DNA from 2 places in the Streptomyces sp. JNUCC 64 genome. Region 1 is predicted to be linked to the other one. Evidence: riboswitches for the same ligand, from Rfam matches in the RefSeq annotation. Region 1 holds a riboswitch; the other holds the start of a gene.
The links. A riboswitch is a leader RNA that binds a small molecule or an ion and turns the genes downstream of it on or off. The one in region 1 is predicted to bind glycine.
Positions count from the first base shown of each region.

Region 1 (14,989 bases):
GCCGGACGCGGGCCGGACGCGGCGGTTCGGCTCAGCCGCCGGTGGTGCCGGTCGTGTCGGGGCCGGTCGCGTCGGTGGCGGGGTCCGCCGTGGCCTCCCCGGTGGAGGTCGGCACCCGGGACGGTTCGGTGCCGGACGGACCGGTGCCGGACGCTTCGGTGCCCGACGGCTCGGTGCCCGACGGTTCCGGGGTGTCCTTGCCGACCGTGACCACCTCCACCGCCTCGGCGGCCCCGGTGAGCCGGACGGTCTCCCCCGGCGCCTGGTCGGGCGCGTTCTCCGGGTGGTGGCAGGCCACGAACCGCTGCGGGGCCAGCTCCAGGAACGGCGGCTCCTGGACGGCGCAGACCTCCGTCGCCTTCCAGCAGCGGGTGTGGAAGCGGCAGCCGCTGGGCGGGGAGATCGGGGACGGGACGTCGCCCTTGAGCAGGATGCGCTCGCTCTTGGCGGTCCGCCGCCGGGGGTCCGGGATCGGCACCGCCGACATCAGGGCCTTGGTGTACGGGTGCATCGGCGCCGAGTACAGCGATTTGCGGTCCGCCAGCTCGACGATCTTGCCCAGGTACATCACCGCGATCCGGTCCGACACGTGCCGGACCACCGACAGGTCGTGCGCGATGATCACGTAGGTGAGGCCCAGCTCGGTCTGGAGGTCGTCCAGCAGATTGACCACCTGCGCCTGGATCGACACGTCCAGCGCCGACACCGGCTCGTCCGCGACGACCAGCCTCGGCTTCAGCGCCAGCGCGCGGGCGATGCCGATGCGCTGGCGCTGGCCGCCGGAGAACTCGTGCGGATAGCGGTTGTAGTGCTCGGGGTTGAGGCCGACCACCTCCAGCAGCCGCTGCACCTCCTTCTTGATCCCGCCCTCGGGGGTGACCCCCTGGAGCCGGAAGGGGGCGCCGACGATGGTGCCGATGGTGTGCCGGGGGTTCAGCGAGGAGTACGGGTCCTGGAAGATCATCTGGATGTCGCGCCGCAGCGGCCGCATCCCCGCCACCCCGAGGTGGGTGATGTCCCGGTCCCCGAACTCGACGCTCCCGGAGGTGGGTTCGAGCAGCCGGGTGATCAGCCGTCCCATGGTCGACTTGCCGCAGCCGGACTCCCCGACCACGCCCAGGGTCTCCCCCGCGCGCACCTCGAAGTCGATCCCGTCGACCGCCTTGACCGCGCCCACCTGGCGCTGGAGCAGCCCCTTGCGGATCGGGAAGTGCTTGCGCAGCCCGCTGACCCTCAGCAGCACCTCGCCGGGCGCCGCGTCCTTCGTCAGGGCGGCGCCGCCGGGGCGCGGGGCGGGGACCGGCGCGGAGCCCTGGTCGTCGCTCGTCACGGTGGTGTCCTCGCTCACAGCTTGGGGGCGATCTCTTCGGCCCAGATGCGCTCCCGCCGCTCCTTGGGCAGATGGCAGGCGGCCCAGTGGGCGCCGCCGACCTCGGAGAGTTCGGGGCGGACCGTGCGGGTGACGTTGTCCTTGGGGAGGTCCGCGTACGGGCAGCGCGGGTTGAAGGCGCAGCCGTCCGGGATGTTGATCAGCGAGGGCGGGGAGCCCTTGACCGGGACGAGGCGTTCGGTCTCCTCGCGGTCCAGCCGGGGCATCGAGCCGAGCAGTCCCCAGGTGTAGGGGTGGCGCGGCTCGTAGAACACCCGCTCGGCGGGGCCGCGTTCCACGCACCGACCGCCGTACATCACCAGCAGGTCGTCCGCGAGTTCCGCGACGACGCCCAGGTCGTGGGTGATGATGATGACCGCCGAGCCGAACTCCTTCTGGAGGTCGCGGATCAGATCGAGGATCTGCGCCTGGACGGTGACGTCGAGGGCGGTCGTCGGCTCGTCCGCGATGAGGAGTTCGGGGTTGTTCACCAGCGCCATGGCGATCATGGCGCGCTGGCGCATCCCGCCGGAGAACTCGTGCGGATAGCTGTCGGCCCGCTTGTCCGGCTGGGGGATGCCGACCCGGTCGAGCATCTCGACCGCCCGCTTCCGGGCGGTCTTCTTGTCGACCTTGTGGTGGACCCGGTACGCCTCCACGATCTGCTGGCCGATCGTGTAGTACGGGTGCAGCGCCGACAGCGGGTCCTGGAAGATCATGGCCATCTCGCGGCCGCGCAGCGCGCGCACCCGCTCGGGGTCGGCGGACAGCAGCTCTTGTCCGTCGAGCCAGATCTCCCCGGAGAGCCGGGCCTTGCGCTTGCCGTACTGGCCCGCGGTGTGCAGGCCCATGATGCCCAGCGAGGTCACCGACTTGCCGGAGCCCGACTCGCCGACGATGCCGAGGGTGCGGCCCTTCTCCAGGGTGAAGCTCAGCCCGTCGACGGACTTGACCAGGCCGTCGTCGGTGGGGAAGTGCACCCTGAGATCGCGGACGTCGAGGAACGCGGTCGGCGCCGGGGACCCGGCGACGGGTTCGCCGAGGGCCGCCCCGGGCGTACGGGATCGGGTCATGCGAGCCTCACTCGGGGGTCGATCGCGGCGTAGAGGACGTCCACGACGAGGTTGGCGACGATCACCGCGAGCGAGGTGACCAGGGTGACGCCGAGGATGATCGGCAGGTCCCGCTCGTTGATCGCGTTGAGCACGGCCTGGCCGAGGCCGGGCAGGTTGAAGGCGGTCTCCGTGAGGATCGCGCCGCCGATCAGCGCGCCGAGGTCCATCCCGAGCATGGTGAGGATCGGGGTCATCGTGGAGCGCATCGCGTGCTTGCCGATGACGACCGGCTCGGTGAGGCCCTTGGCCCGCGCGGTGCGGATGTAGTCCTCGCCCAGCACTTCCAGCATGGTGGCCCGGGTGATGCGGGCGTACATGGCGGCGTACAGGAAGGCGAGGGTGACCCAGGGCAGCAGCATCCCCTGGAACCAGCCGCCGGGGCCGTCGGCGAGTTCCTGGTACTGACCGTCGATCAGCCCCAGGCCGTGGTCGAAGACGGCGAGCGAGAGCAGCGCGGTGAAGTAGATCGGCAGGGAGACGCCGGAGAGCGCCACGACCATCGCGGAGCGGTCCCACAGGGTGCCCCGCTTGAGCGCGGAGAGCACGCCCGCCGCGACGCCGAGCAGCAGCCACAGCACGGCCGCGCCGAGGGCCAGCGACAGGGTCACCGGGAGCCGGTCGGTCAGGACCGGCCAGATGGCCTGCTCGCTGCGGAAGGAGTAGCCGAAGCAGGGCGCCGGGCAGTGGGTGACCTCGCCGCCCGCCGCGTAGGTGCGCCCGGCGAACAGGCCCTTGAAGAACTCCAGGACCTGGGCGTAGATCGGGTCGCCCAGCTGGAGCTTCTCGCGGACGGCCTCCACGGCCGCGTCGTCGGACTGCTTGCCCACGTACATGGTGGCCGGGTCGACGCCCGCCCACTGGGGGATGAGGAAGAAGATGCCGAAGACCACCACGACGATGACCACCAGCATCACTGCGGCGGCCATGAACCGCCTGATGAGGTATGCGAGCACAGCGCTTCGGCCCGACCGCTCCCGGCCTTCACCTGCCTTTCGTGCCGTACGGCGGGTGTGCCGGGGGGTGTTACTTCTTCAGGCCCAGGCTGATGAAGTCGTACTGACCGCTGTAGGCGTCCGTGGTGTAGACGTTCGTCAGCGCGGACGAGCGGAAGTTGATGAACTTCTCGAAGACGAAGGGCAGGTAGTACGCGCCCTCCATGACCTGGTGGTTGATCTCGGTCGCGATCTGCTCCTTCTTCGCGTCGTCCAGCTCGGTGACGAACTTGTCGAAGTTGGCGTCGATCGCCTTGTCCTTGATCATGGCGAAGTTGTTGTTGCCGCTGTCGAGGATGTACTTGCTGTCCCACAGCGGCTGGCCGTAGCCCTGCACCGACGGGAAGTCGGGGCCCCAGCCCATGATGATGATGCCGTAGTTCTTCTCCTTGACGATCTTCGGGTTGCCGATGATCCCGGAGGTCTGCGAACCGTCGTACTTGTCGATCTCGACGTTGACGCCGATCGCCTTCAGCGACGCCTGCAGCGACTCGGCGGTGGCCACCTCGACCGGCTTGTTGTTGCGGACCGCGATGGTGGTGTCGAAGCCGTTCGGCTTGCCGCACTTCTTGAGCGCGTCCTTGGCCTTGGCCAGGTCCGGCTTGCCGTCGTTCTTGGCGAGGCCGTACGGGTCGTACTTCTGGCCCTCGGAGCCCGGGACGGAGGGCGGGAGCATGTTGGTGCCGATGTCGCCACCGGCCATCGGGCCGCCGCGCGCGGTCTGGAGGGACTTGTGGTCGGCGCCGTAGATGACGGCCTTGCGGCACTCGATGTTGTCGAACGGGGCGACCGTCTGCGGGAACACCGCGTAGCGGATGTAGCCGGAGACCGGGTTGTCCAGGTTGCCCTTGTGGCTCTTGAGCGCCTTGATGCGGCCCTGCGGGGAGAGACCGGTCTGGTTGATGTCCAGGTGGTAGTCGCCCGCGAGGATGCGGTTGTCCATCTCGTTGGCGTTGGAGAAGAAGGTGACCGTGATCTTGTCCGGGAGCGCCTTGCGCACCGGGTCCGAGGACTGCTTCCACTCGGTGTTGCGGACGAGGGTCAGTTCCTTCTTCGGGGTGTACGACTCGAACTTGTACGGGCCCGAGGAGAACGGCTTGAGCTGGTACTTGGACTTGGTGTCCTTGTCCTGGCGGACCGGGGACGCCGAGGTCAGCGCGAGCATCTCCTCGAAGTCGCTGTTCGCCTCGGGGAGCTTGAAGACGATCGTCTTGTCGTCGGGCGTCTCGATCGCCTTCAGGCCCAGCTTGTCCTTGGACTTGTCCTTGTACGGGCCCGGGTACTCGCCCTTGGGGTCGAGGACGTCCTTCAGGTAGATCGGGCCGCCCGCCAGCACGTCCTGCGCCCACACGCGCTGGATGCCGTACTTGACGTCCTTGGAGGTGATCGGCTTGCCGTCCTCCCAGGTGATGCCGTCCCTCAGGGTGTACTTGTAGGTCTTGCCGTCGTCGCTGACCTCGGCGCGCGCGGTGGCGAGGTCCGGGGTCAGGTCGGAGCCCGCCTTGCCGGGCTCGGTCTGGCTGGTGACCAGCTGACGGCTGTAGTAGCGCATGAAGTTCCACGCGAAGCCGTAGTAGCCGCGGGTGGTGTCCCAGGAGTCGGCGTCCTGGGCGCCCGCGAACTTGAGGGTGCCGCCCTTCTTGGTGGAGGCGTTGGCGACCTTGTTGTTGGCCGCGTCGAAGCCCGCGGCCTTGCCGCCGCCGCCCTTGCCATCGTTGTCGCCGCCGCCGCACGCCGCCGTGGCCAGCAGCGCCGCGACCACGGCCGTCGCCGCCGCGACCTGCTTGCGCCGTCCTCTGCTGTGGGTAGTCACGATGTCGGTTCCTCCGTGTGATCGTCGCCCGTCGGTGACGGGCGCTTGAGGGGTACGGCAGTTCAGCGGGAGCCCTTCGGGTCCAGCGCGTCACGCACGCCGTCGCCGAAGAGGTTGAACGCGAGGACGGTGACGAAGATGGCCAGACCCGGGATGACCATGTACATCGGGTCGGACTCGTAGTAGTTCACCGCCAGGGAGAGCATGTCGCCCCAGGAGGAGGTGGGCGGCTTGACGCCGACACCCAGGAAGCTGAGGGCCGCCTCCGTGAGGATGTTGGTGGGGATCATCATCGTCATGTACACGATGATCGGAGCCACCAGATTGGGCAGCAGCTCCTTGAAGAGGATGTAGAAGCGCCCCGCGCCGAGGCTGCGGGCCGCCTCCACGTACTCGCGCTCGCGCAGCGACAGGGTCTGGCCCCGCACCACCCGGCCGACGTAGGGCCAGCCGAAGAAGCCGATCACCAGGATCATCACGAAGACCCGGACCCCGGTCCCGGTCAGTCCCAGCATCTCGTTCGGCATCACGGAGACCAGGGCGATGATGAACAGCAGCTGGGGGAAGGACAGCAGCAGGTCCATCGCCCGGCTGACGAGCGCGTCCAGCCAGCCGCCGAAGTACCCGGCGAGCACCCCGAGCACCGTGCCGATCACCACGGCGACCAGCGCCGAGGCGAAGCCCACCAGCAGCGAGATCCGCGCCCCGTGCACGATCCGGGCGAAGATGTCGCGACCGTTGACCGGTTCGACGCCGAACCAGTGCTCACCGCTCATCCCGCCCAGCGAGCCGACCGGGGTGGACATCAGCGGGTCGATCAGGTCCTCGTGGTAGACGTTCGGGTCCTGACCGTACAGCTTGGTGATCAGCGGGGCGAAGACCGCGACCAGGACCAGCAGCAGCACCACCACTCCCCCGGACAGGGCGAGTTTGTCGCGTTTCAGGCGCTCCCAGGCGATGCGCCCGAGCGAGCGCCCCTGCACCGCTTTCCCCTGGACCGCCACGGCCTCCCCGGCGGGGGGCGGGGCCGCTTCGGCGGTCGGCTCGTGCAATGGTGCCGTCATCGTGGCAGGGACCCCTCTTCTCAACCGGCGGTGACCGGCCCGTAGTTGCCGCCGGGGGCGGACGGTACGACGGTCCGTCGTACGCGAGGACCGGCACCCCCGGCGAGCGGGGCCGCGCGACCTCTGGTGCGGGAGTCTTCATCGCTGCCGCGATCCGTAGCCAGACCTGGTCCTGAATGGATGCGCAACCGTGATGCGGTCCGTGGGGTTCCGTTATTCGAACGGCGGGTAACGCAGCCCGGACGGGCCGGAGTTGAGCTTTTCGGCCAAACGCGCGTAGAACCACGAGACATCCCGCCCAAGGGACGTCAGAGACAAAGGAAACGGGCAACAGGAACACAACACCTGTTGCCCGACAAGGGAGGACGAGTCAATCGCTAGCGCGGCGGGTAACCGTACCCGGCGGTAGGGGCGGCCGGAGCGACGTGCGATTCGCGGTCGTAGAACGGTCGGGCGTTCGCTCTCAGCCACATCGCGACGGGGTCGTACTCGTCGCCCAGGGCCACCGTGGACACCGCGAGCCCCTCGGGCACCGCCCCGATCGACTGCCGCATCATCACCCGCACCGCCTCGACGGCCTCGGGCCCGGCGTCGTACACGTCCAGCCCGATGGCCAGGTAGGGGGCGCCGAGCGCGGGCTGCACCCACCCCCGGTTCAGCGCGCGCACGGCGGGGGTGCGATGGGCGTTCTGTCCGAGGACGGCGTAGAACTGGGGGATCTCGATGGCCGGGTCGGAGATCCGGAGCGGTCCGGCGGGCTGGCGGTCCAGCCCCAGGGCGATCCGGCGGAGATCCAGCCAGGGGATGCCGATCCCGCCGTCCGGAGCGTGCGGGTTGAGCCAGAGGCCGTACCGGTCGGGGTAGAGCGCCCGCGCCACCTCGGTGACGGGCAGCGTCTCGTGGGCGCGGTTCCAGCCGCTCGCGGACAGCTCCTGGGCGGAGGTGACGCAGGGGGCGTAGCCGAGGCCGTCGAGGTCCATGTTGCCGTACTGGGCGTCCGGGGAGCCCGGGGCGCCGTGCCACAGCAGCATCCGGACCCGGCCGCCCTCGGGGTCGGCGAGGGCCTGCAGCAGCGCCTCGTACGCGTCATAGCGCCCGGGGGTCACCTGGCGCAGCATGTGCTCGATCCGCCCGGCCGCAGCCGTGCCCGACGCACTCACCCTTGACCGCCCCTTCGACCCGTCGGAGCAGCGCGACGCGGCTCCGTACCCGATACACCCGCCATGGTCCGGGCGGGCGCCACGGCCCCCGCCCGGACCATGGAACCAGCTTAAGCGCCGCCGCCCGGACGGACTTGACCCGCCGGTCCCAGGTCCGTCACAGCTCACGGAGTCACCCGGACGGACCCGTCCCCGCCCCGCCCCGCGCGCCAGCGGTCCCGGACGGGGGACGGGCGTTCGCTGGTGGCCGGTTCCGCGCGGGGCGGGGCGGTGGGGCGCGGGGCGGCGGACCTGCGCACGGGGCGGACCGGCCTGCGGGGCGTGCGGGGCTGGGAGACCGGCGGGCCGCAGGCGGGGCGGCACGGCGGCGCTGGTCGGCGCGCCGGTCGGGCCGGGCAACCGGGCCGAGGCGTCCGGTCAGGGCACCGGGCCGGGGCGTCCGGTCAGGGCTCGCGGGTGTAGAAGGGCCGCACCCGCTCGCGCATCCAGTCGGCCACCGGGTCCTGGGCCACGTCCAGGAGGACCAGGTTCACGCCCCAGGGGACGGGGACCCGGCCGAGCGCCCGGCCGAGCGCGTCCAGCGGCCGCTCGCGGTTCTCGTCCTCCCAGCGGTCCAGCTCGACCCCGACGAAAAGGGCCGGTTCTCCGCCCTCCACGCTCGCCAGACAGCGGCGGGCGGTGGTGACCGCGGGCACTGCGGCGAACTCGGCGGCGGCGGCGGTGAGGAAGTCGACCGGATCCTCCTTCCAGTCGGGCTGGAAGAGCCGGACCCGCCCGCCGCTGACCGGACCGTCCAGGACGGTGCGGCCCGCGCGGCACAGCTCGGCGACGGCGGCCGGGGGCAGCGGGACGCCCACCGTCCCGTCCGGGTTGAGGACGATGCCCAGTTGCGGGGGGAGTCCCCGGGCGAACTCGACGGCGGGCGCCACCGTGCCGCCCATCCGGTCGCCGACGACCCGCCGGAACTGCTCGGCGGAGGTGAACACCGGGACGTAGCCCTGACCGTCGATCTCCAGGGCGGGCAGGTCCAGCGTGCCGCTGTCGGGACCGCCGCCGTCCGGCAGCGGCACCCACACCCGGCTGCGGCCGAGCACCTCGATGATCCGCCCGGCGGCGGACGGCACCCCCACCGAGGCGGCGAGCGCCTCCTCCAGTTCGTTCACCGGCCAGCCGGTCCCCGCACCGGGGGCGTCCGGGGGGACCGGGGACTCGGGCGCCCCGGAGGGCGCGGGGTGGGGGGCCTGGGCCGGAATCTCCATACGTCAACCACCTGCTCGGTACCGCGCTGCGTCTGCGCAGGCACCTTATGCGAAGCCGACGGGCCCCCGGGCCGCGTTCCCGTGCCCGCACCGGCCGGAGCGGCCCGCCGCAGCGGCCGTGCGGGAAAGTCCCCCGGGAGAAGGGCCGGTGACGGAACGGGCGCCGGACGGCGGCTATCCGTGCGGCGTCCCGTCGCACCGGATGGACCGGAGCGCGTCGGCCGCCGCCCGGTCCAGCAGCACGGCGGAGGCGCAGCCCGGCGGCAGCGTTCCGCGCTCCGCGTCCCGCACCAGCCGTCCGACCGCCCGGTGGTGCCGGGCGAAGGCGTACCGGGAGACCCCCCGGCCCCGCGACCGCTGCCCGTCGAGCGCGGTGTCCGGCGCCACGTCGAGCAGCAGCAGGTGCAGTGCCCGGCCCCGGAGCCGGGCCTCGCGGGCCAGCCAGCGGCGCACCCACGCCTGGGACCCGCAGTCGTGGACGACGACGCTGGCCCCGGAGCGCAACGCCCGGCGCAGCCCGGCGAAGTGGGCGAGCCGCACCAGCGGCCGGTACAGGGCGTAGGGGACCGCCGGGGGCATCCGGGCCGCCCAGCGGTCCCGGGTGTCCTGGGAGTCCACCCGCAGGGTGGCGGGGGGCCGGTCGGGAGCGGGCGGTCCGCCGGGGTCGGGGTCCTCGTCCTCCTCGGCGGCGGCGGACGGCGGGGCGGGGTCGACCGCCCGGGACATCAAGGTGGACTTGCCGCTGCCGGGGAGCCCGGAGACCACCACGAGGTCACCGGCCGCGAACCGGAGGGCGCGCGGCCCCCGGCCCGCCCGCTCCCGCAGGTCCCGCACGATCCTGACGGTCCGGCCCCCGCACGCCTTCCGGGCACGGGCCCCCGGCTGCTCGGGCAGCGCGACGCCCGAAGCGCTCACATACACCCTGGTCCTGTTCACCGTGATCGTCCCCTCCGTCGGTCACGTGAGCCTTCCCCGTCGAGTGTAAAGAGCGGGTAATTTCGGACAACGGCGTTTCCGTACGGATCCCGCCACAGGACCGTCACGGAATCCCGGGCACATGGCGGGCCACGTCCCGGGCCGCGTCCCGGGCACGGGCCGGACCGTCCCCGGACCCGCGTCGGCCGCCCCCGAGCCCGGGCGGGGCGGGAACGGAGGGCCGCACGGGACGGGATCGGAGCGGCCAGCGGGGCGGGAGCGGCGGACCGGAGCGGGGGCGCGACCACCCGGCGGAGGCCGTCGCGGTCCCCGGCCGAACGCCTCCGCACGCCCCGGCGCGCACCCGGGCCCGGCCGCCGCGCCCCACCCCCACGGGAACCCCGTCGGGGTCGCCGCCGGGATCCCGACGGGGGCCTGGATTCCGGGGGCGGCGGGACGCGCCCTCCCGGGTCCGGCGCGCCCCGTCCCCGCCCCGTCCTCCGGATCCGGCGGACTCCGCCCTGCCCACCACGGCGAATGCGTGCAATGATGAGCCCGCCAACCAACTGCATACCGGCCGCTTGAATCCGCGCGGGAGAGCCCCCGGCCACACCGGGGCGCCGAAGGAGCAAGTCCCTCCCTTGAATCTCTCAGGCCCAGATACCGCGCGGGCGAGGCACATCTGAAAAGCGGATCGCGCCGCCGGAGAGCGCGCGGTCCCACCCAAGGTGCAAACCGGGCGAGAGACCCGCCGTCAACGGCGTGGCTCCCGGCGAACCTCTCAGGTCCGATGACAGATGGGGAGGATCACCTCGCCGTCATGCCCTGCCGTCATGCCCTGGGAGCACCCTTCTATGAGCACCGCCCCACGCCGTACCGCGCTCGACGCGCTGCACCGTTCGCTCGGTGCGACCATGACCGACTTCGCGGGCTGGGACATGCCCCTGCGCTACGGCAGCGAGCGCGACGAGCACCAGGCCGTCCGCACCCGCGCCGGGCTCTTCGACCTCTCCCACATGGGGGAGATCACCGTCACCGGACCGGGAGCCGTGCGGCTGCTGGACCACGCGCTGGTCGGCAACATCGGCACGATCGGCGCCGGACGGGCCCGTTACACGATGATCTGCCGCGAGGACGGCGGCATCCTGGACGACCTGATCGTCTACCGCACCGGGGAGACCGAGTACCTGGTCGTCGCCAACGCGGGCAACGCCCAGACCGTCCTCGACGCGCTGCGCGAGCGGGCGGCCGGCTTCGACGCCGAGGTCCGCGACGACCGGGACGCCTACGCGCTGATCGCGGTGCAGGGCCCCGAGTCGCCGGGCATCCTCAAGGCGGTCACGGACGCCGATCTGGACGGTCTGAAGTACTACGCCGGGCTGCCCGGCACGGTCGCGGGCGTCCCCGCGCTGATCGCCCGCACCGGCTACACCGGCGAGGACGGCTTCGAGCTCTTCGTCGCCCCGGAGCACGCCGAGCGGGTGTGGACGGCGCTCACCGAGGCGGGCGCCCCGGTCGGGCTGGTGCCCTGCGGGCTGTCCTGCCGGGACACCCTGCGCCTGGAGGCGGGCATGCCGCTCTACGGGCACGAGCTGACCACCGCGCTGACCCCCTTCGACGCCGGGCTCGGCCGGGTGGTGAAGTTCGAGAAGGAGGGCGACTTCGTCGGCCGGGCCGCGCTGGAGGCCGCCGCCGCCAAGGCCGCCGCCCACCCGCCCCGCAAGCTGGTCGGACTGGTCGCCGAGGGCCGCCGGGTGCCGCGCGCCGGGTTCGCGGTGGTCGCGGACGGCGCGGTGATCGGCGAGGTCACCTCCGGCGCCCCCTCCCCCACCCTCGGCGAGCCGATCGCCATGGCCTACGTGGACGCCGCGCACGCCGAGCCGGGCGCCGTCGGGGTCGGCGTGGACATCCGGGGCACCCACGAGCCGTACCGGGTCGTGGCCCTGCCCTTCTACCGGCGCGCCAAGTAGCCCACCGGGCCGGGCGGGGCCCGCTCGGGGCCACCGCCGGGCAGCGGGCCACCGCCGGACGGACGGTACGGGTCACACCCGGCATCCGCCCGTCCCGGGTCGCCCCGCAGCCCACGGACCTCACAGGACCCATGGACCCGTAGGACCCACGGTCACCTGTGGCTCACGCCCCACGCGCCCCACGGCCCACCCGCACCGCCGCACCACTCCGATCCGCCCACGGACTCCTCGTCCACGGCCGCCGGAGCGCGCGTTCCCCCGCGCGTCCCGCCGTCCGTCTCGCATGCCAAGACGTCCCGTTCCTCAGCACTCCCCCGCGTACAGGAGAATTCCCACCATGAGCAACCCCCAGCAGCTTCGCTACAGCAAGGAGCACGAGTGGCTGTCGGCTCCCGATGGTGACGGCGTCGCCACGGTCGGCATCACCGAGTTCGCCGCCGGCGCGCTCGGCGACGTCGTCTACGCCCAGCTCCCCGAGGTGGGCCAGCAGGTGACCGCGGGCGAGACCTGCGGCGAGCTGGAGTCGACGAAGTCGGTCAGCGACCTGTACTCCCCGGTGAGCGGCGAGGTCACGGAGTCCAACCAGGACGTCGTCGACGACCCGTCCCTGGTGAACTCCGCGCCCTTCGAGGGCGGCTGGCTGTTCAAGGTGCGCGTCACGGGCGAGCCGGACGATCTGCTCTCCGCCGACGACTACACCGCCTTTTCCGCGGGCTGACCCACAACTAGGGATCATCTGATGTCGCTTCTGAACACCCCTCTGCACGAGCTGGACCCGGACGTCGCCGCCGCCGTCGACGCCGAACTGCTCCGCCAGCAGTCGACCCTGGAAATGATCGCGTCGGAGAACTTCGCCCCGGTCGCCGTCATGGAGGCCCAGGGCTCGGTGCTCACCAACAAGTACGCGGAGGGCTACCCGGGCCGCCGCTACTACGGCGGCTGTGAGCACGTCGACGTGATCGAGCAGATCGCCATCGACCGGATCAAGGAGCTGTTCGGCGCCGAGCACGCCAACGTCCAGCCCCACTCCGGTGCCCAGGCCAACGCGGCGGCGATGTTCGCGCTGCTCAAGCCGGGCGACACCATCATGGGTCTGAACCTCGCCCACGGCGGGCACCTGACCCACGGCATGAAGATCAACTTCTCCGGCAAGCTCTACGACGTGGTCGCCTACCACGTGGACGAGACCACCGGCCAGGTGGACATGGCCGAGGTCGAGCGGCTCGCCAAGGAGTCCAAGCCGAAGCTGATCGTCGCGGGCTGGTCCGCCTACCCGCGTCAGCTGGACTTCGCCGCGTTCCGCCGGATCGCGGACGAGGTCGGCGCCTACCTGATGGTCGACATGGCCCACTTCGCGGGTCTCGTCGCGGCCGGGCTGCACCCCAACCCGGTGCCGCACGCCCATGTCGTCACCACCACCACGCACAAGACCCTCGGCGGTCCGCGCGGCGGCGTCATCCTGTCGACCCAGGAGCTGGCGAAGAAGATCAACTCGGCGGTCTTCCCGGGCCAGCAGGGCGGTCCGCTGGAGCACGTGGTCGCCGCGAAGGCCGTCGCCTTCAAGGTCGCCGCGACCGAGGAGTTCCGGGAGCGCCAGCAGCGCACCCTGGACGGCGCGCGCATCCTCGCCGAGCGTCTGGTGCGGGACGACGCCCGCGCCGTCGGGGTGAACGTGCTGTCCGGCGGCACGGACGTGCACCTCGTCCTGGTCGACCTGCGCGACTCCGAGCTGGACGGCCAGCAGGCCGAGGACCGGCTGCACGAGGTCGGGATCACCGTGAACCGCAACGCGGTCCCGAACGACCCGCGCCCCCCGATGGTCACCTCCGGTCTGCGCATCGGCACCCCCGCGCTGGCCACCCGGGGCTTCACCGCGGACGACTTCCGCGAGGTCGCCGACGTGATCGCCGAGGCGCTGAAGCCGTCGTTCGACGAGACGGTCGCCGCCGCGCTGAAGGCCCGGGTCACCGCCCTGGCCGACAAGCACCCGCTGTACCCGGGGCTGTAGTCCCCTCCGGTGCCGCCCCGGCCGCGATCCGGCCGGGGCGGCACCGGCCCATCGGTCCACCGGTCCACCGGCCCGTGCCGGTCGCCCCGGCTGGTCCCGGCCACGACGGGTGACACTTGAAGGAGCGAGCGCCTTCGGGAACGCGGGGCCCGGCCGGGGAAACCCGGACGAGCCCCCCGAGCCCCTCCGAAGTGCTTCCGAAGTGCTTCCGAAGCGACTCGGCTTCGAGGCCGCTCCGAGGGGTCTCGAAGCACTTCGAAACGCCTCGAAGCGCCTTGCAGAAACGATCCTCCCGATCGCACCGACCCCCGGTCGGCCGCCGGTCACCACCGGCCCCGCCCGCCCGACGACCCGCCCGGTCCCACCGGGCCGGCGGGTCCGCACCACCCGGTGGACAACGACGTCCACCGGCCACCAGCTAGGAGTCCTCCCGTGGCCATCTCGGTCTTCGACCTGTTCTCGATCGGCATCGGCCCGTCCAGCTCCCATACGGTCGGCCCCATGCGCGCGGCCCGGATGTTCGCGCGGCGGCTGAAGAACGACGGGCTGCTGGCCCACACCGCCTCCGTGCGCGCCGAGCTGTACGGCTCCCTGGGCGCCACCGGTCACGGCCACGGCACGCCCAAGGCGGTGCTCCTCGGGCTGGAGGGCGAGTCCCCGCGCACGGTGGACGTGGAGCACGCCGACGAACGGGTCGAGCGGATCAAGGCGGAGGGCCGGATCAGTCTGCTGGGCGCCCACGAGATCCCGTTCTCCTTCGACGACGACCTGGTCCTGCACCGTCGCGAGACCCTGCCCTACCACGCCAACGGGATGATCCTGCGCGCCCGTGACGCCGAGGGCCGGGCCGTGCTGGAGAAGACGTACTACTCGGTGGGCGGCGGGTTCGTCGTCGACGAGGACGCGGTCGGCGCGGACCGCATCAAGCTCGACGACACGGTGCTGAAGTACCCGTTCCGGACCGGTGACGAGCTGCTGCGGATGGCCCGTGAGTCCGGTCTGTCGATCTCCTCGATGATGATGGAGAACGAGAAGGCGTGGCGCACCGAGGCGGAGATCCACGACGGGCTGCTGGAGATCTGGCAGGTCATGCGGGCCTGTGTGTCCCGGGGGATGAACCGGGAGGGCATCCTGCCGGGCGGACTCAAGGTCCGCCGCCGGGCACCCGGCGCGGCCCGGCAGCTGCGGGTCGAGGGGAACCCTGCGGCGCACGCGATGGAGTGGGTGACCCTCTACGCGATGGCCGTGAACGAGGAGAACGCGGCGGGCGGGCGGGTCGTCACCGCCCCCACCAACGGCGCGGCCGGGATCATCCCCGCCGTGC
Region 1 is NZ_CM137015.1:2,241,281-2,256,269, forward strand. Features, by position in the region: gene ACVWNX_RS08770 (ABC transporter ATP-binding protein) at 32-1,330, opposite strand; gene ACVWNX_RS08775 (ABC transporter ATP-binding protein) at 1,345-2,442, opposite strand; gene ACVWNX_RS08780 (ABC transporter permease) at 2,439-3,437, opposite strand; gene ACVWNX_RS08785 (ABC transporter substrate-binding protein) at 3,508-5,289, opposite strand; gene ACVWNX_RS08790 (ABC transporter permease) at 5,352-6,353, opposite strand; gene ACVWNX_RS08795 (enhanced serine sensitivity protein SseB C-terminal domain-containing protein) at 6,731-7,513, opposite strand; gene ACVWNX_RS08800 (enhanced serine sensitivity protein SseB) at 7,957-8,772, opposite strand; gene ACVWNX_RS08805 (AAA family ATPase) at 8,947-9,714, opposite strand; glycine riboswitch at 10,270-10,363, shown strand; gene gcvT (glycine cleavage system aminomethyltransferase GcvT) at 10,542-11,657, shown strand; gene gcvH (glycine cleavage system protein GcvH) at 11,995-12,375, shown strand; gene glyA (serine hydroxymethyltransferase) at 12,397-13,665, shown strand; gene ACVWNX_RS08825 (L-serine ammonia-lyase) at 14,098-14,989, shown strand, end outside.

Region 2 (14,989 bases), 5.0 Mb from region 1:
CCGCTCACCCCGGTCGCCGCCCCGCCCGGACTCGCCGAGGCACTGGGCGCCGAGCCGCTGTCCGTCCACGACACCGGACCGCACCTCGGTGACTTCCTGGTGGAGCTGCCGGACGAGGCGACCGTCCGGGGGCTCGTCCCCGATCTGCGGGCGCTGACCCGGCTCTCGGAGCGGGGCGTCATCGCCACCGCCCTCGCGGAACCCGGCGGGGAGCACGACTTCGTGTCGCGCTGCTTCTTCCCCCGGATCGGCATCGACGAGGACCCGGTGACCGGCAGCGCCCACACCGCGCTCGCCCCGTTCTGGGGCGCGCGCCTCGGCCGCGCCACCCTCACCGGGCTGCAGGCGTCGGCCCGTTCCGGTCTGGTGCGGACCGAGGTCAGGGGCGCCCGCACCCTGCTGACCGGGCACGCGGTGACCGTCGTCGACGGCGAGCTGCTGGCCGCCGCGCCGACGGACTGATCACTCCGGCGGGGTGGGCAGCCAGTCGACCCGGCCCGCGAGCAGGGCGTATCCGACGAACGCGCCGATGTCGAGCAGGGTGTGGGCCACCACCAGCGGCCCCACCCGCCCCCACCGCCGGTACAGCCAGACGAACACCACGCCCATCACCATGTTGCCGATGAAGCCGCCGATGCCCTGGTAGAGGTGGTACGAGCCGCGCAGCACCGAACTGACGGTCAGCGAGGCCCAGGGCGAGAAGCCCAGCTGGTCGAGCCTGCGCAGCAGATAGGCGAGGACGATGACCTCCTCGACCACGGAGTTCTGGACCGCCGACAGCACCAGCACCGGGAACTTCCACCAGACCTCGGGCAGCGCCTCCGGCACCACCGTCAGATTGGCGCCGAACCCCCGGGCCAGCAGGTAGAACACGATCCCGGTGCTGCCGATCACCGCCGCGACGGCCGCTCCCCGGCCCAGGTCGGACCAGGGCCGGGAGCGGTCGAAGCCGAGCGCCCTCAGTCCGACGCCCTCCCTGATCAGCAGATGGGCGACCAAGGCGACGGGCACCAGGGCGGAGGTGATGCCGAAGAGCTGCCAGGCGAGGTCGAGCCAGGGCCGTCCGGGCGCCGCCGAGGCGTTCATGGTGGCGGCCTGGTCCTTGAGGCCGCCCGGTTCGGTGACCGACCCGAGGAAGCTGATCAGCGCGGCCACCCCGCTCGCGCCGAGCGAGAGCGCGAGCACCAGGAGCGTCTCGTCCCGCAGCGTCCGCCGTGAGAGCCGCTCCACCGGCCCGGCCGCCGTCCCCGCTAGCGTCTGCACCCTGCCTCCAGTCGAGTGGTCCCCTGCTCCCGCCGGACCCGGGCCACCCGGCCCGGCCCGGCCACGGGCCCATCCTCTCCCGACGGCACCGCCCCCGGTGCCGGGGGGGCGCGCGGAAGGTGTCACCCGGCCGGAGCGGACACGGGCGGTGTCACCCGGCGGCGGACGGCACGAGCGGTGTCACCCGGCCGGGGAAGGCAGGGGCAGGCCGGTCACTCCAACGGGAAGGCGGGCTGCGGCAGTCCGACCGGCCAGGTGTGCACGGGTTCCCCGGAGTGCATCAGCTCGCAGTACCGGCGGGTGGTGGCCGCCAGCGCCGCCTCGCGCCCCAGACCGCCCTCCAGGGCGCGGTGATAGGTGGCCGTCTGCCAGGAGGCCCCGTTGACCCGGGTGCGGCAGCGCTCCTCGATGACCCCGAGGTAGCGGTCCCGGTCGGCCGGGGCCACGCCCCAGGCGTCCAGTCCGGCCGAGGCCAGCGGCAGCAGTTCCTCCCGCACCAGGGTGACCGCGGGAACGCTCCGGACGCCGCCGTGGCGTCCCGGGCGGGGCCAGCGGAGCTCGGCGTCGATGCCGTGGCGGCAGGCGTCGTCGAAGTTGGCCCGGGCCTCCTCGAAGGACAGCCGGGTCCACACGGGGACGGGGTCCTCGGCCAGGGCGCGCACGACCCCGTAGTAGAAGGCGGCGTTCGCGACGACGTCGGTGACGGTCGGCCCGGCGGGCAGCACCCGGTTCTCGACCCGGAGGTGCGGGACGCCGTCCGCGATGCCGTACACGGGACGGTTCCATCGGTACACGGTGCCGTTGTGCAGGACGAGTTCGGCGAGCGAGGGCACCCCGCCGCCGTCGAGGGTGCGCAGCGGGTCCTCGTCGTCGCAGATGGGCAGCAGCGGCGGGAAGAACCGCAGGTTCTCCTCGAAGAGGTCGTACGCGGAGTCGATCCAGCGCTCCCCGAACCAGGTGCGCGGACGCACCCCCTGGGCGGCCAGCTCCGGCGGACGGGTGTCGGTGGACTGCTGGAACAGCGGTGGACGGGACTCGCGCCACAGCTCGCGGCCGAACAGGAAGGGCGAGTTGGCGCCGAGCGCGATCTGGACCCCGGCGACGGCCTGCGCCGCGTTCCACACCCCGGCGAACCGGGCGGGGGTCACCTGGAGGTGCAGTTGCACCGAGGTGCAGGCGGCTTCCGGGGCGATCGACTCCGACGTGCAGACGAGCCGTTCGACCCCGTCGATGTCGAGGAGGAAGTCCTCGCCCCGGGCGGCGACGATCTGGTCGTTGAGCAGGGTGTAGCGGTCGGCTTCCGAGAGGTTCGCGGAGACCAGGTCCTTCTGGTCGAGGGTCGGCAGAATCCCGATCATCACGATTCCGGCGTCGACCTCGTTCGCTTTCCGGTGCGCGTACGAGAGACCGGTGCGGAGTTCCTCGGCGAGCTGGTCCAGTACCCGTCCGCCGAGCCGGTGGGGGGCGATATTCACTTCCAGGTTGAACATGGCGAGCTCGGTCTGGAAATCCCGGCTCGCGATCCGTTCCAGCACTTGCGCATTCATCATGCGCGGCAGTCCGTCCGGCCCGGCGAGATTGAGTTCGATCTCCAGTCCCATGAGGTTCTTGGGCCGGTCGAAGCGCTCCTCCTCCAGCAGTCGCCCGAGTCCCGCCAGGCACTGCCGGAGCTTCGCCCGGTACCGGTGCCGGTCGGACAGGTCGACCGCGCCCGCTACGACCTTCTCCCCCATCGAAGCGTTCCCTCCTCGAAGTGGGCAGCCCACCGTCCCGGCCGCTCTGTCCTGGGGTCCGTCCTGGGGGATGATGCCCAGACGGCACGATCGATAACGCCCCATTGCGGCCACCCGGACGGTTACCGTTGACACGTTAACCCGCGGAGCGGTTTCCGTGGGCAATGGGTGATACATCCGGGAAACACCGGCACGGATGGTGCACGGCACCGGGGAGGTGTCGGCGGGAACTCCGCCGAATGATGGCTCGAAAGGTCGGAGAAAACGAGCCGTCCGGCCCCGGAAAGCAACGCGAGGTCACGGAGTCACGAGCCCCACGAATGGGGATAAAAATACCTCGCGCGCCGACCTGAACGCATCTTGTTCCCCGCAATTCGATCAGCTAGCCGAATCAGCAAACGAACACGCGTCGTATAAACTTCGCTACCAAGGCAGAGAGTTGGCGCTCGCGGCCCCGGTCCCCCGCCGCCTCGCCCACCTCTGACCTCATGCGCTGACAGTGACGTCCGCACTTTCCCTGGTTCCGCCTGCCGGTGAATGAGAGGCGACCCACCATGCCGCTGGTCTTTCCACCCGCTCCCGCGCCCGCCCTGCGCAGCGTCGTCGCGGCACTCGGCTCCCCCACGGCCGTCCGTGAGGCCCGAACCCCCGCCCTGCGCACCGCGCAGGGTCCCGTCGTGGCGGAACTGCCGCTGCCCGTCCACGTGCTCGACCGGCTCGTGCCCGCCTCGTCCACCAGTCTGTCGGGCTGGCGCTACGTGATCCGCTCCGGCGACCAGTCCGTGGCCGCCGCGGACACCGTCCTCACCCCGGACGGCTGGGCCTTCTCGCACTTCTTCGAGGGCCCGTACATCGCCTCCACCGAACGCGCGGTGCGCCAGGCCGAGTCCCTGCCGACGCCGTACCAGGCCCGGCTGCTGTCCGTCCCCGGGCTCTACATGCTGACGCTGTGGCTGCACGGCGACACCACGGCCGACCCCGCGGGCGGCACCCTCGCCCCGGCCGACCTGCTCGTCCCGCTGGCCCCCGCGCCCCCCGGGGTCGCGGCCCACCACGCGCTCCGCGCGGACCAACTGCTGCCCGCGCTGGGCCACCGGCTCACCCCGGAGCCCCCGCTCACCGCGCCCGCCTGAGCCCTCCCCCTCCCTGCACTCCCCGTCCATCGGCGTACGGGGCTTCGGAGGGGGCGCACGCCCGCGCACGACCCCTCGGGCCCGGCACTCACCCAGAGTGCCGGGCCCGCTCTTCTCCGCTCACCGGCCCGGAAGGACTAGCCCTTTGTGGCCATGTCGAACCCCCCGTTCGGACAAGCAATTTGAGCGGAACCATCCTTGCGGGTGATAGGTCTTCCGCGCGGAAGAACCCGCTGCCGCGAAATCCCTGCGGAATCCCGTCCGGGGGGCAACACTGGGGAGCAGTCCGACGATACGGGGGGCGGCCATGAGCACCGAGTCCAGCCGCAGCACTGACGTCACACCGCAGCGAAAGAACGCATCCATCATGTGCCAGCACCAGCCATCGTGCCCGACGGCGGAGTCCGCCGACCGTGAGGCCGCGCTCGCCGTGGCCCACCGCCCCGAACAGGGGTGGAGTCTCCTCTGCAACGGCGTCCTGCTCTTCGAGGACACCGGCGAACTGCTGCCCAGTGGGGAGATCATCGCGCCGCACCGTCCCCTGGGGACGGACGGCGTGATGACGGCCGCCTAGGCCGCTGGTACGGCCCGCACGGCGACGCACACGCCAGCGCGCCGCCAACGCGCCACCGACGGCGAGCGCGACGGCACGCGACGGCGGCACGCACGGGGCGACCGCCCCGCCGGAACGCCGACGGGGCCGGTCCGGACGCTCCCGGACCGACCCCGTCATCCGAGGGCTGCTCAGTCCTCGTACGCGTCCAGCGGCGGGCAGGAGCAGACGAGGTTGCGGTCGCCGTACGCCTGGTCGATCCGGCGGACCGGCGGCCAGTACTTGTCGGCGGGCGACACCCCGGCCGGGAAGACCGCCTCGTCACGGTCGTAGGCGTGCTCCCACGCCCCACCCAGGGCGCGCGCGGTGTGCGGCGCGTTCCGCAGCGGATTGTCCTCCGCGGGCCACTCGCCCGACGCCACCTTGTCGATCTCCGCGCGGATCGCGATCATCGCGTCGCAGAAGCGGTCGAGCTCACCGAGGTCCTCGCTCTCGGTCGGCTCGATCATCAGGGTGCCCGCGACCGGGAACGACATCGTCGGGGCGTGGAAGCCGTAGTCGATGAGGCGCTTGGCCACGTCGTCCACGCTGACGCCGGTCTCCTTGGTGAGCGGACGCAGGTCGATGATGCACTCGTGGGCCACCAGACCGCCCGGACCGGTGTAGAGGACCGGGAAGTGCGGTTCGAGGCGCTTGGCGACGTAGTTCGCCGAGAGCACCGCGACCTGGGTGGCCCGCTTCAGCCCCTCGCCGCCCATGAGCCGCACGTACGCCCAGGAGATCGGCAGGATGCCCGCGGAGCCCCAGGGGGCCGCCGAGATCGGCCCGACCCCGGTCTCCGGCCCGGCCGAGGGCTGGAGCGGGTGGTTGGGCAGATACGGCGCCAGGTGCGCGCGCACCGCCACCGGGCCCACACCGGGACCGCCGCCGCCGTGCGGGATGCAGAAGGTCTTGTGCAGGTTGAGGTGCGAGACGTCGCCGCCGAACCGGCCGGGCTTGGCGAGCCCCACCAGGGCGTTGAGGTTGGCGCCGTCGACGTAGACCTGACCGCCCGCGTCGTGCACGGCCGCGCAGATGTCGGCGACGTGCTCCTCGAACACCCCGTGCGTCGAGGGATAGGTGATCATCAGCACGGCCAGCTCGTCACGGTGCCGCTCGATCTTGGCCCGCAGGTCCTCGACGTCGACCTCGCCGTCGTCGGCGGTCGCGACCACCACGACCTTCATCCCCGCCATCACCGCGCTGGCGGCGTTGGTGCCGTGCGCGGAGGAGGGGATCAGACAGACCGTGCGCCGCTCGTCGCCGTTGGCCCGGTGGTAGGCGCGGACCGCGAGCAGCCCGGCCAGCTCGCCCTGGGAACCCGCGTTGGGCTGCAGGGACACCTTGTCGTAGCCGGTGACCTCGGCGAGCCGCTCCTCCAGCTCGTGGATCAGCGTCAGATAGCCCTGCGCCTGCTCGGCCGGGGCGAAGGGGTGCAGCTGGCCGAACTCCGGCCAGGTGACCGGCTCCATCTCGGTGGTGGCGTTCAGCTTCATGGTGCACGAGCCGAGCGGGATCATGCCCCGGTCGAGGGCGTAGTCCCGGTCGGACAGCCGCCGCAGGTAACGCAGCATCGCCGTCTCCGAGCGGTACTGCCGGAAGACCGGGTGCGCCAGGTAGTCGTCGGAGCGCAGCAGCTCCCGGGGCAGGGCGTCGGCGAGGACGGCGTCCAAGGCCTCGACATCGGCCTCGGCGCCGAAGGCGGACCACACGGCGGCGAGCTGCGCGCGGGTGGTGGTCTCGTCGCAGGCGATGCCGACGTGGTCGGCGTCGACCAGCCGCAGGTTGACGCCGCCCTCCCGGGCCGCGGCGACGACGTCGGCGGCGCGGCCGGGCACCCGGGCGGTCACCGTGTCGAAGAACGCGCCGTGCACGACCTCGGTGCCCGCCGTGCGCAGACCCTCGGCGAGGATCGCCGCGTAGCGGTGGGTCCGGTGGGCGATGGTCCGCAGGCCCTCGGGGCCGTGGTAGACGGCGTACATGCCGGCCATGACGGCGAGCAGCACCTGCGCGGTGCAGATGTTGCTGGTGGCCTTCTCCCGGCGGATGTGCTGCTCACGGGTCTGGAGCGCCAGCCGGTACGCCCGGTTGCCGTCGACGTCGACGGAGACGCCGACCAGACGGCCGGGGAGGCTGCGGGCGAACTTCTCGTGGACGGCCATGTACCCGGCGTGCGGTCCGCCGAAGCCCATCGGCACGCCGAAGCGCTGGGTGGTGCCGATCGCGATGTCGGCGCCCAGCTCACCGGGCGGGGTGAGGAGGGTGAGGGCGAGCAGGTCGGCGGCGACGGTGACGACCGCGCCCAGCTCGTGGGCCCGCTCGATGACGGGCCGCAGGTCGCGCACCGCGCCGGAGGCTCCCGGGTACTGGAGCAGGACACCGGTGACGCCCCGCTCGGCGACCTCGGCGGGGATGCCCTCGCCGAGGTCGGCGACGACGACCTCGACCCCGGTCGGTTCGGCGCGGGTCCGGATCACGGCGACGGTCTGGGGCAGGGCGTCGGCGTCGACGAGGAAGACCCCGTTCTTGACCTTGCCCACCCGGCGGGCCAGCGCCATGGCCTCGGCCGCGGCGGTGCCCTCGTCCAGCAGGGAGGCGCCGGAGGTGGGCAGCCCGGTCAGCTCCGCGACCACGGTCTGGAAGTTCAGCAGGGCCTCCAGACGGCCCTGCGAGATCTCCGGCTGGTACGGGGTGTAGGCGGTGTACCAGGCCGGGTTCTCCATGACGTTGCGGAGGATCACCGGCGGGGTGAAGGTGCCGTGGTAGCCCAGTCCGATCATGGAGCCGAGCACCTGGTTGCGGTCGGCGAGGGAGCGCAGCTCCGCGAGGACCTCGGCCTCGGTGCGGGCCCCGGGCAGGTTCAGGGCCTCGGCGTTCTTGATGACGTCGGGGACCGCGGTCGCCGTCAGCTCGTCCAGCGAGCCGTATCCGACCTGGGCGAGCATCTTGGCGCGGGCCTCGGCGTCGGGGCCGACGTGGCGCCGTTCGAAGGGGATGCCCTGTTCGAGCCGGGAGAGCGGGGGACGGTTGACAGTCATTGCGGGGGCCTCCTGGTCGGTACGACCTGCGAGGGGCACCATGACGCGGGTGCCCGGACGGCCTCCCCCTCTGTCATCTCAACCTGAGAGCTTCACCGGACCGGAGCCCGGCTTTCACCGTCGGTGAGGGTGGAGGGTGCGCACCGTCCGCCCTGCTTTCCAGAGTGACCTCACCCGCGCGGTACTGGGGGCCTGAGAGATTCCGGGGAGGATTTGCTCCTTCGGCGCCCCCGGTCGTCAGCCGGGGAGCTCTCCCGCGCAGGGTCAACAGCCGTTTACCAGCCTACCAGCGGGTCTTCGCGCTGAGCTTCGAGTGGCCACCCTGAGAAATGTGCTCTTTCGTAGTGCTTACGGATGAGTTGCGACCAGCTGGAGGGCACGTGCAGACCGACATCGATCCGCGCAACCTGATCGGCCGCAAGGCGTTCGACCTCCACGGCACGAGGATCGGCACGGTGGACGAGGTCTACCTGGACGACGCCACCGGGGTACCGGAATGGGCGGCGATAAGGACGGGGCTGTTCAGCCGCGACGCGTTCGTCCCCCTGGAACCCAGCGAACTGGTGGAGGGCACCCTCCGGGTGCCCTTCGAGAGGGCCCTGATCAGGGACGCCCCGGACTTCAGGGTCGGCCGCCACCTCTCCCCCGAGCAGGAACTCCGGCTGTACCACCACTACGGGCTCGACGTGGCCTCCCCCGGCCCGGTCCCGTCCGTCAGGGAGGCCCTCGGCGGGGAGGGCCCGGGCGACGCCGCCGGTTCCTCCGGCGAGCGGTAGCCGTCCGTCCCCTCCCCGGGCGGGTCCGTCAGCAGGGACACCGGATCCGACGGGGTCAGCTCCGGATCGTCCACCGCGAAGGTGCGCACCCGCCCCGGCCCCGCGTCCGGGGTCTCGAACCGCACCGTCACCCGCCCCACCCCGCTGCCCTGGACCCAGCCCGCCCCGTACACGGCGTGCCGCACGTCGTGCCCGGCCGGCCACCGGGGGAACGCCCGGGACCGCGCGGGGACCGCCCCGGCACCCTCCGCTCCGTCCCCGGCCATCCCCGGGGCCCCGGTGTCCACGGCGCCGCCCTCACCGCCGTCCCCGGCGGCGGGCGGCTCCTCCCCGGCACGTTCCCCCGCCGCCTGCGCGAAGAGGTCCTCCTGGGTGTAGTCGGCGAGGCCGCTCACCCCCACTCCGAGGAGCCGCACGCCCCCGGTGGTGTCCACGGACTCCAGCAGCCGGGCGGCGGCCTCCCGCACCACCGCCGGGTCGTCGGTGGGACCGCGCAGCGTCTCGGAGCGGGTCAGCGTGGAGAAGTCGTAACGGCGCACCTTGAGGACCACCGTCCGTCCGGAGTGCCCCGAGGCCCGCAGCCGCCGTACGCACCGCTCGGCGAGCCCCTGGACCTCCAGCCGCACCCGGGTCCGGTCGTGGATGTCCACGTCGTAGGTGTCCTCCACGGACACCGACTTCGTCTCGCGCTCGGCCACCACCGGCCGCTCGTCACGGGCGAGGGCCATCGCGTACAGCCCCGCCCCGTGCGCCCGGCCCAGCAGCCGCACCAGCTCGTCCTCGCCCGCCTCGGCCAGCTCCCCGACCGTGGTGATGCCCGCGCGCCGCAGATGGTCCCCGGTGGCGGGGCCGACCCCCGGCAGCACCCGGACCGGCATCGGCGCCAGCAGCGCCCGTTCGGTACCGGCGGGCACCAGCAGCAGCCCGTCCGGTTTGGCCTCCTCCGAGGCGATCTTGGCGACCATCTTGGACGCGGCGAGCCCCACCGAGCCGGTGAGCCCGGTGGCCGCCCTGATGTCCGCGCGCAACCGCTCGCCGACCACGCGGGCGGACGCCTCGTCCCGGGCCGCCCCGACCGCCTCCAGATCGACGAACGCCTCGTCCAGGCTGAGCGGCTCCACCAGCGGCGACAGCTCCCTCAGCAGGCCCATCACCCGGTCGCTGATCTCCCGGTAGAAGGCGAAGCGGGGCACCAGGTAGGCGGCGTTCGGGGCGAGCCGCCGGGCCTGGGCGGTGGGCATCGCGGAACGCACCCCGAAACGCCGCGCCTCGTACGAGGCGGTGGCGACGACTCCGCGCGGCCCGAGGCCACCCACCACCACGGCCTTGCCCCGCAGACTGGGCTTGGCCGCCTGCTCCGCCGAAGCGTAGAAGGCGTCCATGTCCAGATGCAGGATGGTGGGCTGGTTCCTCACCCCTCCGATGCTGCCCTACGCCACTGACAACGGCGGTGGCGGCGGGACCGGGGTCAGCCGGCCCGGTTGCGACGGCGGGCCAGCTCGTCCGCCGGATTGTGGCCGATCAGGGTCTCCCCGGTGTCCACCCGCTCGCCGTGCAGCTGCGAGAGCGCGCTCTCCACGTCCCGCCACACCACGCCGACGGCGATCCCGAAGACGCCCTGGCCGCCCTGGAGCAGCTTGTGGACCTCGTCGGGGGAGCCGCACTCGTAGACGGTGGCCCCGTCGCTCATCAGCGTCATGCGCTCCAGGTCCCGGAACCCGCGCTCCCGCAGATGCTGGACGGCGGCGCGGATGTTCTGGAGGGAGACGCCCGTGTCGAGGAACCGCTTCACGATCTTCAGCACGACCACGTCGCGGAAGCTGTAGAGCCGCTGGGTGCCCGAGCCGTGGGCGGGCCGCACACTGGGCTCGACCAGCCCGGTACGGGCCCAGTAGTCGAGCTGGCGGTAGGTGATGCCCGCGGCGGCGCACGCCGTGGGGCCCCGGTAGCCGACCTGCTCGGGGGAACGTCCGTCGCCCTCGGGGGCGGGACGGGAACGGGTCGGCGGCTGCCCGGCCCGGCCCTCGTAGAGCGCGTACGGGCCGCCTTCCCCCGGAATCCGTCCGGGGGCACCCCCAGCCGTACCGTCGCCGCTGCTTCTCACGCCGACCTCCGTCCTTGACCTGCCTTCCCGACGGTAGGCAGTCACTCGGGGTGCGTCAACGATCGCCACACTCGCCACGCCGAGTGATAATCACCCTACGAGTGGTTTCCCGTGCCCGATGGTGGGGAAAGGCTAACCGAATGCGCCGAGAGGGCCGCCCCCGGTACCGGGACGACCCTCGAAATCCGGCCGGACGCCCGAGGCGCTCCGCCGCACGACACGGTCACTGGCTGTTGGTGTCGAAGTCCTCGGGGGAGATCTGGTCGAGGAACTCGCGGAACTTCTCCACCTCGTCCTCCTGCTCGTCGGGGATCGCGATCCCCGCGTCGTCCAGGACCCCGTCGCTCCCGTAGATCGGCGTTCCCGTCCGCAGCGCCAGCGCTATCGCGTCGGAGGGACGCGCGCTGACCTCGACTCCGCTCGCGAAGACCAGTTCCGCGTAGAAGACGCCTTCGCGGAGGTCCGTGATGCGCACCTCGCTCAGCTCCTGGCCCACGGCTTCCAGCACGTCCTTGAACAGGTCGTGGGTCAGCGGACGCGCGGGAGCCATGCCCTGCTGGGCGAAGGCGATCGCCGTCGCCTCCCCCGGACCGATCCAGATGGGGAGGTAACGGTCGCCTCCCACTTCTCGCAGAAGCACGATCGGTTGGTTGGAGGGCATTTCGACCCGGACACCTACGACGTCGAGCTCGTTCACACAGCAACCCTAGGCCGTGCCCGGCACCTTTGGGTAGTCGGGCACTCCGGCCGACCGGCCGACGGGCCGCTCTCGCGCCATCGAGACCGGTTCCCGTCAGGTCGGCCGCACGCCGAGGGCGGCCTGGAGGAGGGCCGAGTGGAGCCGGACGGTGAGCCCGGCCAGCTCCCGGGTACGGGCCTCGGCATGTGCCCTGGTCTGCGGGTTGCGGTGCAGCCGCAGCGGGGCCACGATCTGGTCGACGAGCCCGGCCTCCCGTTCCGCGGACGCCTTCATCGCCCGCAGATGGCGCGGCTCGATGCCGAACCGGCCGAGTTCGACGACGAGCCCCGCGACGGTGACCGCCGAGGCGTCGTAGCCGCCCTCGGGCAGCGGGGCGAGCAGTCCGTAGGACTCCCACTCCGCGAGGACCTCCGCGTCGACGCCGACGGCCGCCATCAGCTCGTCCCGGCCGATCCGGGCCGCCGTGGGGCCCTCGGCCCCCACCGGCCCCTCAGGACCCGGCAGACGGTCGTCCAGCGGGTCCCCGGGCCGCCCCACCGGGGGCAGCCGCACCGGCTCCCCCCGCTCCAGAGCGTCCAGCTGCTCACGGATCACCCGGAGCGGAAGGTAGTGGTCCCGCTGCATCCGCAGCACATGGCCCAGTCGCTCCACGTCCTGGGAGCTGAACTTGCGGTAACCGGAGGGGGTGCGTCGCGGCTCGATCAGCCCCTCCGCCTCCAGGAAGCGGATCTTGGAGATGGTGACCTCGGGAAACTCGTCCCGAAGCGTGTTCAGTACCGTCCCGATGCTCACGAGCCGGCCGTCGGCGGCGGCGCCGTTCCGGGCACCGCCGCTCGATGAGTGCACCATGGACCTTCCCAGGGTCAGACGCCCCGCTGGCTCGCGTAGAAGACCAGCCGGTACTTGCCGATCTGCACCTCGTCACCGTGGGAGAGCCGGACGTCGTCCACCGGCTCGCGGTTGACGTACGTACCGTTCAGGCTGCCCACGTCGGCGACCGTGAAGGCGCCGTCCTGACCGCGCCGGAACTCGACGTGGCGACGGGACACGGTCACGTCGTCCAGGAAGATGTCGCTCTGCGGATGACGTCCGGCGGTCGTCAGATCGCCGTCCAGGAGGAACCGGCTGCCGGAGTTCGGGCCGCGGCGCACCACCAGGAGCGCCGAACCGAACGGCAGCGCGTCCACCGCGGCCTGGGCCTCGGGGGACAGCGACGGCAGCTGGGTCTGCCCCGTCACCTCGGAGTCGTACGCCTCCAGCCCCGAGATCGAGATGGTCGACGTCGTCTCCGACGGACGCTCGGCGCCACCGCGCAGGGGCGCTCCGCAGTGGGAGCAGAAACGGCTCGCCTCGGCGTTCCGGTTGCCGCACCTGGTGCACACCAAAGGCATGGACGGACCCTCCTGCGGCTGCCCGCCGGGGGCAGTGGACGCGTACGGACCGGGGGCGAACCCTCCACCCGTACCTGAGGTTGACGGTTCCCCGAAACCTATGCGGCCGGACGAGGCGGGGTCAACAGAGGACGCGCCCTGTCCACCCGGAACGTCACCCCCCGGAGCTCCGACCTGATCACGGAAGAGCGGACGCTCACCGGACGGCTCACCGGCGTCGCCGGGGCGCGGGGCACGGTGCCTGGCCGTGGCGTTGCCACGGTCCTGACGTGCGCTCTTGCCGAACAACTTCGCAAACAACTTCACGGGCGATTCCCCTTGACCGAAACAGACCCGCCCGTGGGGCAGGACGAACCCTGATTACACACACCTGCCGACCCGGACATCTTCACAACGTCCGTACCCACCGGACAGTTTCCACCACGCACCGCTCTTCCGGTGCGTCGACCCCCCGCGATCGCGCGCCCTCGCCGAACGGCCGTCGCGCTCCCCTGTTCACCGGGAGGACGACCGAGCGTAGTCAGGCCGCTTCGCCGGTCGCAAGGCGTCAACAACGATCTTCTCCGAGCGCTTCACGGTCACGCTGGCCTGCTCCTTCTCCAGAGTCTGCACCACGCCACCCGGGATGTTGAGCGCGGGCTCCAGGTCCTGCGGCCGTCCGATCACCTTGAACCGGTACGGCGGACTGATCTCGGCCCCGTCCACGCTCACCCCTTCCCCTTCGCCGCCCGTGAGGTACGTACCGGCCACCACCCGCACGCCGTTGAGCTGGATCGCCTCGGCCCCGGCCGCGCGCAGCTCCTGGACGGCGTCCAGCAGCATGCGGGACTCGACCGTCCCGCGCGGATCGGTGACGACCATGGTGATCCCCGGGCCCTGGGCACCGACGGTGCCCGCCAGCACGCCCAGTTGCTTCTCCCTCTCGACGGTCTGCTTGCGCGCCTCCTCGGCCTGGTCCGAACTGTTCTCCAGTTCGGTCCGCTGGTCGTCGAGACGCCTCTTCTCATCTTCTAGACGTTGCGTGCGGTCATCCAGTTCATCGAGGATGCGTACGAGATCCTCCTGTCTGGCGCCACGCAGCACACTACTGTCACTGGTGGACGCGACCTGCACGGCGAGGCCGAAACCGAGCCCCGCGAGCAACAGTGCGACGATCAGCTGCGCGCGGCTGAGGCGCGGCGGCCACAGCCCCTTGACGAGGCGCTGGCGGCCCGTCAGGCCCGGCTGCGCGGGCCGTCGGCCGTACGGGGCGCCGCCCTCGTCGTCGACGGGCTCCGCCGGCACCTCGGCGGGCAGTTCCCTGCGCAGCCCGGGGGCCGGGTCCTCGGGCGGGGCCGGAGGCCGGGGCGGGACGCCCTCGTCTTGGGGGCCTCGCCGGTCCTCGGGGTCTCGGGAGTTCATCGGCCTCACGCCCGGAAGACGTGTCGGCGGATCGCGGCGGCGTTGGAGAAGATGCGGATGCCGAGCACCACGACCACTCCGGTCGACAGCTGGGCGCCCACGCCCAACTCGTCCCCGAGGAAGACGATCAGGGCCGCGACCACGACGTTCGACAGGAACGAGACCACGAACACCTTGTCGTCGAAGATGCCGTCGAGCATCGCCCGGAGCCCTCCGAAGACGGCGTCGAGCGCCGCGACCACGGCGATCGGAAGATACGGCTCGACCACCGCGGGGACTTCGGGCCGGACCAGCAGTCCGGCCACGACTCCCAGGACGAGGCCCAGTACGGCGATCACGATGTGCCCTTCTCTGTTCTCGGCTGTGCGGTGCGGACGATCACACTCGGCGCCGCGGGCAGCCGCAGTTCCTTGTGCGTGGAAATGCCGGTCCTGATCCCGAAGTTCTCCTGGAGGGCGTTCAGGTACAGGCCGTCGGGGCTGTTCTGGAACCGGGTGCTCAACCGCTGCCCGTCCCCGACGGCGAGCACGGTGTAGGGCGGGACCAGGGGCTTGTTGTCCACCAGGACGGCGTCGCCCGCGGCGCGGATCGCGGAGAGCGCGGTGAGCCGCTGCCCGTTGACCGAGACGGCCTCGGCACCCGAGTACCACAGGCCGTTGACGACCCGCTGGAGATCGCGGTCCTTGACCCGGCCGGTGTCGGAGAACCCCGAGGTGCCGCGTGGACCGTCACCGTCCGCGGCGGCCTCCTTGGCGTCGTCCACCACCAGCTTGACGCCGGGGCCGTGCACGGCGGAGGAGCCCGCGAGGACCCCGATGAGGTCGTCGGGCGGGTCCGTGTGCCGGAGCGCCTCGCTCC
Region 2 is NZ_CM137015.1:7,262,706-7,277,694, reverse strand. Features, by position in the region: gene ACVWNX_RS29965 (PhzF family phenazine biosynthesis protein) at 1-462, shown strand, start outside; gene ACVWNX_RS29960 (CPBP family intramembrane glutamic endopeptidase) at 463-1,263, opposite strand; gene ACVWNX_RS29955 (glutamate-cysteine ligase family protein) at 1,476-2,996, opposite strand; gene ACVWNX_RS29950 (hypothetical protein) at 3,551-4,129, shown strand; gene ACVWNX_RS29945 (DUF5999 family protein) at 4,497-4,703, shown strand; gene gcvP (aminomethyl-transferring glycine dehydrogenase) at 4,874-7,759, opposite strand; glycine riboswitch at 7,929-8,026, opposite strand; gene ACVWNX_RS29935 (PRC-barrel domain-containing protein) at 8,140-8,535, shown strand; gene ACVWNX_RS29930 (DNA polymerase IV) at 8,433-9,950, opposite strand; gene ACVWNX_RS29925 (MerR family transcriptional regulator) at 10,004-10,639, opposite strand; gene ACVWNX_RS29920 (bifunctional nuclease family protein) at 10,863-11,336, opposite strand; gene ftsR (transcriptional regulator FtsR) at 11,433-12,188, opposite strand; gene ACVWNX_RS29910 (FHA domain-containing protein) at 12,203-13,078, opposite strand; gene ACVWNX_RS29905 (DUF881 domain-containing protein) at 13,226-14,131, opposite strand; gene ACVWNX_RS29900 (small basic family protein) at 14,137-14,469, opposite strand; gene ACVWNX_RS29895 (DUF881 domain-containing protein) at 14,466-14,989, opposite strand, start outside.
Region 2: linked by a shared signal. The riboswitch ahead of gcvP (aminomethyl-transferring glycine dehydrogenase) and the one ahead of gcvT (glycine cleavage system aminomethyltransferase GcvT) in region 1 are both predicted to bind glycine.